DNA from 3 places in the Alteromonas sp. 76-1 genome. Region 3 is predicted to be linked to each of the others. Evidence: predicted binding sites of a transcription regulator. Region 3 holds the regulator's gene; each other region holds the start of a gene.
The links. The regulator FNR, encoded in region 3, switches genes on or off when oxygen is low (the NO sensors DNR and NnrR bind a similar motif). The targets are predictions, from matches to a motif close to TTGATCTAGATCAA.
Positions count from the first base shown of each region.

Region 1: ALT761_RS19375 (high-potential iron-sulfur protein) is a predicted target of FNR. The motif match lies at 2,212-2,225, and genes of this name have one in related genera.
Region 2: hemN (oxygen-independent coproporphyrinogen III oxidase) is a predicted target of FNR. The motif match lies at 1,554-1,567, and genes of this name have one in related genera.

Region 1 covers NZ_LR136958.1:4,562,732-4,566,017, reverse strand. The annotation lists gene ALT761_RS19380 (amidase) at 99-1,685, shown strand; gene ALT761_RS19375 (high-potential iron-sulfur protein) at 1,770-2,063, opposite strand; gene ALT761_RS19370 (flavin reductase family protein) at 2,321-3,004, opposite strand; gene ALT761_RS19365 (CPXCG motif-containing cysteine-rich protein) at 2,997-3,188, opposite strand.
Region 2 covers NZ_LR136958.1:2,686,596-2,689,881, reverse strand. The annotation lists gene hemN (oxygen-independent coproporphyrinogen III oxidase) at 69-1,436, opposite strand; gene ALT761_RS11520 (SGNH/GDSL hydrolase family protein) at 1,767-2,489, shown strand; gene ALT761_RS11515 (DsbA family oxidoreductase) at 2,578-3,216, shown strand; gene ALT761_RS11510 (XdhC family protein) at 3,213-3,286, shown strand, end outside.
Region 3 covers NZ_LR136958.1:2,288,148-2,291,433, forward strand. The annotation lists gene ttcA (tRNA 2-thiocytidine(32) synthetase TtcA) at 1-398, opposite strand, end outside; gene uspE (universal stress protein UspE) at 603-1,526, opposite strand; gene fnr (fumarate/nitrate reduction transcriptional regulator Fnr) at 1,624-2,364, opposite strand; gene ALT761_RS09875 (sulfite exporter TauE/SafE family protein) at 2,414-3,073, opposite strand; gene ccoS (cbb3-type cytochrome oxidase assembly protein CcoS) at 3,060-3,275, opposite strand; gene ALT761_RS09885 (heavy metal translocating P-type ATPase) at 3,277-3,286, opposite strand, start outside.

The DNA of each region.
Region 1 (3,286 bases), 2.3 Mb from region 3:
ACTACCGATATATTAGAAACTTGGGGATGAACCACATGAGGGTTACGCTTTTTTACGCCGCCGTTTTATTATTTTGCACCGCGTGTGCACCATCACAGATGACCACAAAAAATGCATCTATTGAGCGTTCAGACGAAGGCGCAGTTTCAGTAGCTGTTGAGTCTTGGTTAGATAAATCTGCATTAGAACAATCGCAGGCTATAGCAGCAGGTGAGTTGTCATCCGAGGCGTTAGTAAAAGGCTATCTCGCTAGAATCGAAAAGCTTGATGGTGATGTAAATAGTATTTTGGCACTTAACCCCAATGCTGTTGAAGAAGCCAGAGCTGCTGATTTAGCACGTAAAAATAGAATGCGTAAAGGGCCGCTGTTTGGTATTCCCGTGCTACTGAAAGACAATATTGAAACCAGTGAGCTACCTACTACCGCAGGCGCGATGGCACTTGTTAATAATGATACAAAGCGAGATGCCCCTATAGTTGCTCGACTAAAAGCTGCGGGCGCCATTGTGTTAGGTAAAACTAATTTATCCGAATGGGCTAACTTTCGATCTGAATCTTCTATTAGCGGGTGGAGCGCCGTAGGTGGGTTAACCCGAAACCCTCATATGCTATCTCGTAGTGCTTGTGGTTCTTCGTCAGGTTCTGGTGCTGCTATGGCATTGCGTTTAGCGTCGTTAGCTGTGGGCACTGAAACCAATGGTTCCATTATTTGCCCTTCTTCAATGAACGGTATAGTCGGGTTTAAACCCACAGTTGGGTTATTATCGCGTACGCACATTGTCCCTATCTCATATACCCAAGATACCGCAGGCCCTATGACCGCAAACGTTAACGATGCATGGTTAATGGCATCAATCATGGCAGGTGTAGATACACAAGACAGCGCTACGAAAGACGCTAGCAAGCATATGATTAGTGCGCCGCAGCAAAGTATGTTAGCGACCGATTTGAAAGGCGTGCGCGTAGGCGTTGTGCGGTATCGTCAAGGGGATAACCCTCATGTGCTTTCTACTTATGAAAAAGCCCTAAGTAGTTTAACTGCCGCAGGCGCTGAACTGGTGGAAATTAGCGATTTCAAGCAACCTGAAAGTTTTTGGTCAGACTCTTATCAAGTGTTGCTTAGCGAGTTTCATTACACATTAAACGAATACTTAGAAGACAGTCCAGCGGACATTCCCGTGCGCAGTTTGTCTGAGCTTATTACTTATAATCAAGCAAGCTCTCGAGAACTCGCGCTATTTAATCAAGATATATTCGAAAAAGCAGTAAATACAGATGACATTAATAGCCCGGAATACGCTTCGGCTCTAGCACTGGTAAGAGAAACAGCGAGAGACAATGGAATTGATGCCCTAATGGCACAACATAAAGTTGACGTACTTGTGGCACCATCCAATAGTCCGGCTTTTCTGATTGATGGCGTTTATGGCGATCATTCCCCAATGGGCTTTATAGGTATTGGGTATTTAGCGGCCATAGCAGGTTATCCGCACCTTACTGTGCCAGCGGGTGAAGTGAAAAATCTCCCGGTAGGAATTAGCTTTATTGGCAAGCAATGGGACGATGAGAAAGTGCTTCGCATTGGCAGCATATTTCAAGCAAAGCATGGGGCTTATATTAAGCCTGGTTTATTACCAAGCCGATTACATAACCCCGCACTGTTAGACGCTGTGAAAGGGCTGTAACTCGTTTTAACGTCTTATCTTAAGCGCATAAAAAAGCCCCAGCACGCATGAGCGACACTGGGGCTTTTTTGATAATTCGAGTTACTAGCCTGGGCGTTTAACCCATGCACTACACCAACCATTGGCGTTAACCAATTTGTTAGGGAAGATGGCACAAGGGCGGTGTTGTTCGCCGTCGGCACCTTGGATATACATGCAGTTGTTACATTTAGCACCGTCTACAGTAGACGCTGCAGTGTAGTTTAATGCTTTCGCGCTAGGATCATCTGCTTGCAATTGTTCTTGCGCATTAGCACGTAACGCAACGCTTCCTAACGTTAGGCCTATCAAAGATGTACCTGATAATTTCAGAAAGTCACGACGGTTTACAGACTTCATAATTCTCTCCAATTGAGATAATAACGATAATGATTCTTTTTTACTCAGCGCCTAAAACGCAAAAACCTGCCGCAAGGCAGGTTTTGAATGTTAATAATTATACTATAACCCGTGGCGTTTGGATCTAACACAAAGCAATAAAGATTTGTTGATCTAGATTAACGAGTTTCACCTGAACAACGCCTGAACGGCTAGCAAAATCAATATCCTATAGCACTAACGCAATATTACTTTGTGTGCCAGTGACACAACATGAATTATTTTTTAGTTATTGTCGCCTGTGTTAAAGGCACGTTGGGTTTAGCGTAAGCATATTGAGCTATCTTTTGCGTACTATGATAAGTGTCCAGCCCCGAAACACACGAGGTTTGTAGCGATTCAAGATCTATATAACCATCTTCGGCAATAGCACTATTTGCAATGTCATCTCCTGCAGTGCTGCTGGCCGCAATAAAGACCTCTTGAATCTTACCTATAATCATTTCGGTCTGATTACACAACGTAAAATGCTGTTCTACTTTTAACCCCATTTTCACTGCGCTTTCTTTTACATAAGGCGCGCTGAACGTGTTGCTAAACCAAGGCGTTAGTCCAACCTCCTCAAACTCACTCACCCCATTATCGTATCGCGCAGACGTTTGATGTGCTTTATCAGTCCAACTGGTATGAACATGATTTAGCGTGAATACACCTTGCTGCTTAATATTAGACAAAGAATCTCGCTGCACAGTGTGCGGACGCATAATAATACCCAGCAATGGTGGGTTAGCCCCCACATGAACCACAGAACTGATAATAGCTAAGTTGTTAATTCGGCCATCGGTGGTGCCAAGTAGTGAGGAAGATTTAAAGCCAGATAAACTATTGATAAAGTTGGCGCGATATCGTTGTGGCAGTGCATCAATATCCTGCAATGAAAAATGGGTATCGCTATCAGGCATTTTCCTGCTCCGCAATAATATTTAAGTCTTCGCCTTGCTGATAGACACTAAGTTCAATGGGTTGGCAACATACTTGGCAATCAAGTACCTGCACCTGACCAACATCATTAACCTCGTCAATTTCTACATCATTGGCTGCCATGCAATATGGGCAAGAGAATTCCATCGATCTCGTTAAGCTCATGATTTCCTCGTATGTGAATTACGTTGTGATAGTTATTACGAGTAAAGTAGAAAACTGGATTGACTGCCATTTAGGCAATGTGACTTTACCAGCAACTA
Region 2 (3,286 bases), 400 kb from region 3:
TCTCTAGATCTAAGTTTCCTAGATCTAAGTTTTCTAGGCCTAAATTCCCAGCCTTATATTCCCACTTTCTAAATTGCCGCTGAATAGCGAGAGATATGATGATCTTTATTTAGGTAAGCATCAAACCTTGCACATATTGCTCTTATGTAAATACGAGACTTATCGGGCACATTAATATATCGGTCACTCAGCTCAATAATACCGTCGGTCACTAACGATTTAAGGCTCGTTAATTCAATACAAAAATAGCCATTGAATTTAATGTCATATTTATCTTCAATGTCTTTTTTATCTAAATACAAATTGCACATTAAAGACATAATAACGTCTCGGCGAATGCGATCGTCTAGACTTAACGCAATGCCATTGGCGGTTAGGGGGATGTCGTTATCCAATCTGTTGTAATAGTCTTTAAGGTGCTTAGGATTCTGACCATATGCATTGCCTATTGTACTAATAGCCGATACCCCTAAGCCAAGCAAATCACTGTTTTTATGCGTGGTGTAACCTTGAAAATTTCGGTGCAATACATGGTTGTGCTTAGCCATGGCTAGGGTATCGCTGGGCTTCGCGAAATGATCTAAACCAATCATCTCAAAACCTGTTTTAGTGAAGCTTTCTACTGCCATTTGGTGCAGTGCTGCTTTTTCATCAGGGGTAGGTAAGGAATCTAGCGGTATTTTTCGTTGAGCTGCGAATCTGTCGGGTAAATGGGCATAACTAAAAAGAGAGATTCTGTCGGGTGACATGGCTTTTACTGCTACTACCGTGGTACGAAACTTCTCCATGGTCTGTTTGGGCAAACCATAAATTAAGTCCAAATTGACCGAGGTGTAGCCTATATTTTTTGCATCAAACACCAAACTGGCAATGTGCGCCGTACTTTGAACCCGATTGATAGACTGCTGAACATCCACATTAATATCTTGCACACCGAAGCTAACGCGGGTGTAACCTAACTCATATAAATCTTCTAAGTACTCACTCGCTACATTTCTAGGATCTAACTCAATCGAAAACTCTGCTTCGCTTGAAATAAGAAAGTGTTTCTTAATCAAATACATTAAATAAGTATGTTGTATTGCTGAAAGAAAACTGGGAGATCCTCCACCTAAATGAAGCGCGACTACTTTTTTATCTTTATAAAGCGACTTTTTCGCTACCATCTCTTTTTCAATATAGCTAAGGTAATGGTCGGCTTTTTCATTATGGCGAGTCACAATTTTATTGCAGCCACAGTAATAGCAAAGTTCTTCGCAGAAAGGGATGTGAATATATAAGCTTATGGTATCGGCACCGCAGTTTTCAGACGCGCTCTCTAATAAGCCGTCATTTACCGCTTCAAACTTAAGTGCAGTAGGGTAAGAAGTGTAACGTGGCGCCTGTTGTGCATACTTTGTAATTGTACTTGTGGCTTGTTCAATTGGCGAATTCATAGTTATTTTCTGCTTAGTTTGCTAGTAAGGTAGCGAAAGACTTATATACAGGGAGTCTTTCTTTTGTTGTTAAACCCATTTCATTATTGATAGTAATGCAAACCAGTTAGGTGTTTATTGATCTCGTTCAAGGTTTTGCTTTTAAACATACTCATTATAGTCAGTTTTCCAATTTTGCTAGCGCAAGGGCTGCTAGTAAGGAAAAAAACGCTCAAATTACCGGAACCTACCGGTAAAAGAGTGGGTTGTTGCCAGTGCGCTAGCAATGTTCCCAACAAGGCGCAGCTCAAAGGCGGTGCGCAAAGCGGCGTTTCGGTAAGTTGTCAGCAAATGAAGGCTCCCTTGGCGTTGCTGATTTTGGGTGATTCCGCTGCCGCTGGCGTGGGAGTATCAACTCAAAAACAAGCACTGTCTGGCTGGTTAACTGAAGGCTTGTCAGCCAACTATTGTATTAATTGGGAACTAAAAGCTAAAACAGGGGTAAACAGTACGGGTTTGTTATCGATGTTGCAGCAGGCTAAACCCAACCTTGATCCTACGTCTGATGCTAATTCACCGTCCTTTTCAATAATCACATCTACACATAGTTTCGACACGACTCTTCAGTGCAGACCGTTCGACGTAGCGGTTATTTCAATAGGGGTAAATGATGTAACAGGTTTTACGTCCCTGCGCCGGTGGCGTAGTAATGTCACGCAAATAATTGAAATACTAAAAGCGCGATACCAATGCAGGTTTGTGGTATTTACGGCACTGCCTCCTATGCACGAATTTCCCGCACTACCCCAACCGTTACGTTGGGTGTTAGGGCAAAGAGCGAAGTACCTCAATACCGCCTTGCTGACGCTGGTGAACAAATATCATGGGGTAAACGTACTCACAATAAAGCTAAATCCAATAGACAATAGTCCATTAAACAACACGCTTAAATACATGGCTGAAGATGGCTTTCATCCGCAAGTTGCAGGCTATCAATTGTGGTCTAACGCTATTGTGAAGTTAGTGAACGAAGAACTTGATGAATTGGTCGGTAAAAATAGCGATGTTGGTTGAAGCTGAAAGGTTCACCCCTACAATACATTATTCATTTAGTAGGTGTTTAAAAACCAACAATATTTAACGGCTTCGCGCTGGAGGTGCAATGAAAAAAGTAACGATAGATATGGTGTCAGACGTAGTTTGCCCGTGGTGCATTATTGGTTACGAACGTCTACAACAAGCCATCGCGCAATTAGACGATATTGAAGTAACTATTCAATTTCATCCGTTTGAACTTAACCCGAACATGCCGCAAGAAGGGCAAGATGTTCGTGAACATATAATGGAAAAATACGGGCTTACACCAGCACAAAGTGATCAAAACCGAAAACAACTTATTGATGCAGGTGCATCGGTTGGTTTTAAGTTTGATTACTTCGACGGCATGCGTATGGCGAATACCTTCAATGCACACCAAGTACTGCACTATGCAGGGGAAAACGGTAAGCAAGAAGCGCTAAAGTTACGTTTGTTTGCCGCCTATTTCAGTGAAAGAAAAAACGTGAATGATATAGACGTGTTAGTCAACGAAGCGGTATCTGTGGGGTTAAACAAGCAAGAGGTCGTTGAACTTCTTGCCAATCAAACTTATGCAGATGTGGTTCGAGAGCACGAGAACTTATGGTTGCAACGTGGTATTCAAAGCGTACCTACTTTTGTGATTGGTAATAGCGGTGTTGCAGGTGCACAAGACCCAGATACGTTAGCGCAATTTATTGTTCAGGCATCTACTGAGCAATGAGTAACCAGCTAATACACCTTTTAGCCCAGTGGCATCCACTAAAGGATGCCCACCAGTGGGTACTGGGGCT
Region 3 (3,286 bases):
AGCGAACACGTGGTTTTACCTTCAGGCACTTTGTCCATAACAATAGAGTAGGTGTCTTCTTCTACAATTTTGTACTCTACACCTACACTTTCTAGGTATTCAGGAAGTACGTGCTCTGGAAATCCAGGCTGCTTTTGATCAAGGTTAACCGCAATAATGTCAAAATGAATTGGCGCAATGCGTTTTAAAAACATAAGAATATCAAGCATAGCGTAACTGTCTTTACCACCAGACAAGCACACCATCACTTTATCGTTATGTTCAATCATGCCGAAATCAGCAATCGCTTTGCCTACATTACGACGAAGTCGCTTTTGTAGCTTATTAAAGCTGTATTTTTGTTTATTTTGAGACGCGGTTAACGGAGCGTCCGCACGGTTTGTGCCTGCACTGGTCATATCAATAGCTTGGTTACTGCGAAAAAAACCATTATACAGTAATCAAGTAAAATTGAATGTGCGAGGTGAAGATTTTTTGTATCGCGCTAGCACTGACTGCTAACAAATGCCAATAGCGCTTAAGGCTATAGTCCGATAGCGCTTAAGGCTATATAACGTTTGCTAGCAAAGCGTGATGTCAGGCTATGCACGAACTTGTATGAATTACCGTGAAAGCGGCGAAATAAAACCGTCTGGTTTTATTGCCAGTACATCACACACAAGTTCATCAATAACATGTTCAGCGGTGTTACCTATAAGGGCCGCAGAAATACCTACTCTGCCAACCGTACCGATGATAACAAGTTCAGCGTCTATATCTTTGGCTATCCTTGGAATGACTTTTTCGGGAAGGCCTTCCTTCACATAACAGCGCTCGCTATCGATAGCATACTTTTCGCAGTGTGTGTTCATCTCAAGCTCGTGATGGTGCTTTACTGCGTTGTTGTATGTGTCTGGGTCAAACTCAGGAACTTCAATAGCAATATTTAGCGGCGTAGCGGGGTAGCTGTTTACCAAATTAACGTTACCACTGAGTAACGCGGCATAATCGTTAGCTATTACAGTGATTTTGTCGTTAAGTACTGCATGTTCATCGTCTTCACTGCCTATATTTACCGCAGCAATAATTTCACCATTTTCAGGCCATTCATGATCTTTAACTAACAATACGGGCGAGGGACATTTTCTAAGTAGATGCCAGTCTGTAGGAGTAAAAATAACAGAGGCTAAATCGTCATGGCGCTTAGTTGCTTTTACCACTAAATCTATATTGTTGTCGATAACGTAATGCACCACAGCTTCAAAGGCACGGTTGTTCCATTCAACAACTATATCGGTTTTATCAAAGCCTAAATCGGTAAGGGTTTTACGCAACCAACCCGCATGTTCCTTAGTGACCGCGTCGCGCATAGCTTCACGATCATCAGGGCTAAGCATGGTTGTCATATCGTAAGATAAGTCGTAAACCACCAGCATGGCGGTGACAGAGGCACCTGTCTTTTTGGCAAGTTCATATGCACGGCTAAGCGCAGGTTGGGTCTCTCTATCGGCTTCAATGACAGCTAATATACGTTCATACTTAATCATAACCCCTCCAAACATTTTTAGATTTTTGGTTGCTACAATTTAAGTGTAATACCTATTTGCTATTACGTAACTTGTTTTAGATCAAAAGCTTTGAAGATTAGCTATTACAGGCGATATTAGGTGCAACCACAGACGTTAAACGTTGTGACATCTCATCAAAATCTAAAATAGTGATGAGTTTACCGTCCACTTGGATAATATTTTCTTTTTGAAAACGGCTTAATAGGCGGCTAATGGTCTCAATAGTTAGACCAAGATAGTTCCCAATTTCATTTCGAGTCATGGTTAGGTGAAATTCTTTATTTGAAAATCCACGTTCTTCGAAACGTTGAGAAAGCTGAGAGAGGAAATACAATAGACGTTCTTCCGCTGAGCGTTTATTAAGCAACATCATGAGATCATGATCTTGTTTAATTTCCGCACTCATAAAACTCATTATTTGATGTCTTAACTTAGGAAATTGAACTGACATCTCATCAAGCGTTTCATACGGTAGTTCGCACACCATGGCGGTTTCTAATGCCTGAGCATAACTTTGGTGCTTGTTTTCCCGTAAGGCATCGAAGCCGATAATATCGCCAGGGAAGTGAAAACCTGTAATCTGCTCTTCACCATCTGAATTGGTGACGAAAGACTTAAAAGAGCCCGTGCGTACTGCGTAAAGAGAGTTGAATGTATCTCCCGACTTTACCAGTAAATCACTCTTGTGAAGGGGTTTCTTTCGCTCAATAATATCATCTAAAGATTCAATCTCAGTCTTGTTTAGTGCAACGGGCAAACACAAGTGGCTGAAACTGCAATTTTGACAATGAATTGAGAATTGGCTTCCTTTGCTCATAGGTTCAAACTATAAATAGATTCGACTTAATATAATCTTACTCTTTTGTTTATGAAATTGCTGCATAAATTAAAAAGAGAGCATAAATAGCCAATATTCCTGAAAAGCATTGTCTTACCACGGGATGCCTGAAACCTGCTATTAGATACTGGCTACCTGCGCTTGCGGCTAACAAAGTGGGCAGAGTGCCTAACCCAAAAAATAACATGATGGCAGCGCCGTCAACGGCTGACCCCGATGCCAACGACCACGTTAACGTGGAATAGACCAACCCGCAGGGAAGCCAGCCCCATATAAAGCCATAGGGTAGTGCATAAACTGGGCTTTTGAATGGAAGAAATCGTTTAGATATTGGCTGAATAGCTTTAAATAAGCCGCGCCCCATCGCTTCAATATAATTCAAGCCTTGCCACCACTTTCCCAGATAACACGCTAATAGCAGCAGCATAACGCCACTAATCAAAGATAAAACGGGTTTAGCGATAGGCACAAACTCGGTGGCTATTTGGCCGACAGCGCCTGTAATAGCGCCGGCTAATGTATAGCTGAGGATACGGCCGAAATTATAGGCAAGGGTGTAGGGTAATGCCGGTTCATTACTTGGCGTTACTGTACGTAGTGCGGCAACAATACCACCGCACATACCCACACAATGCACTCCGCCAGCAATTCCGATAAAAAAAGCAGAGAATATATTAATCTCTGTCATCTGTTTCTTTACGTTGTTGTAACTGCTTTCGCTGTTCGGCTAGCTTCTTTTCATCACCAGATAAATCATCATCAAACAAAATGCTGTAGCCCTGTCTATCAAGATCTTCAAACTGATTGGTTTTTACCGCCCAGAAAAAGATAACCAGTGCCAGCGCAACAATAATAATAGCAATGGGAATTAAGACGTAAATGATACTCATATTATTTACTT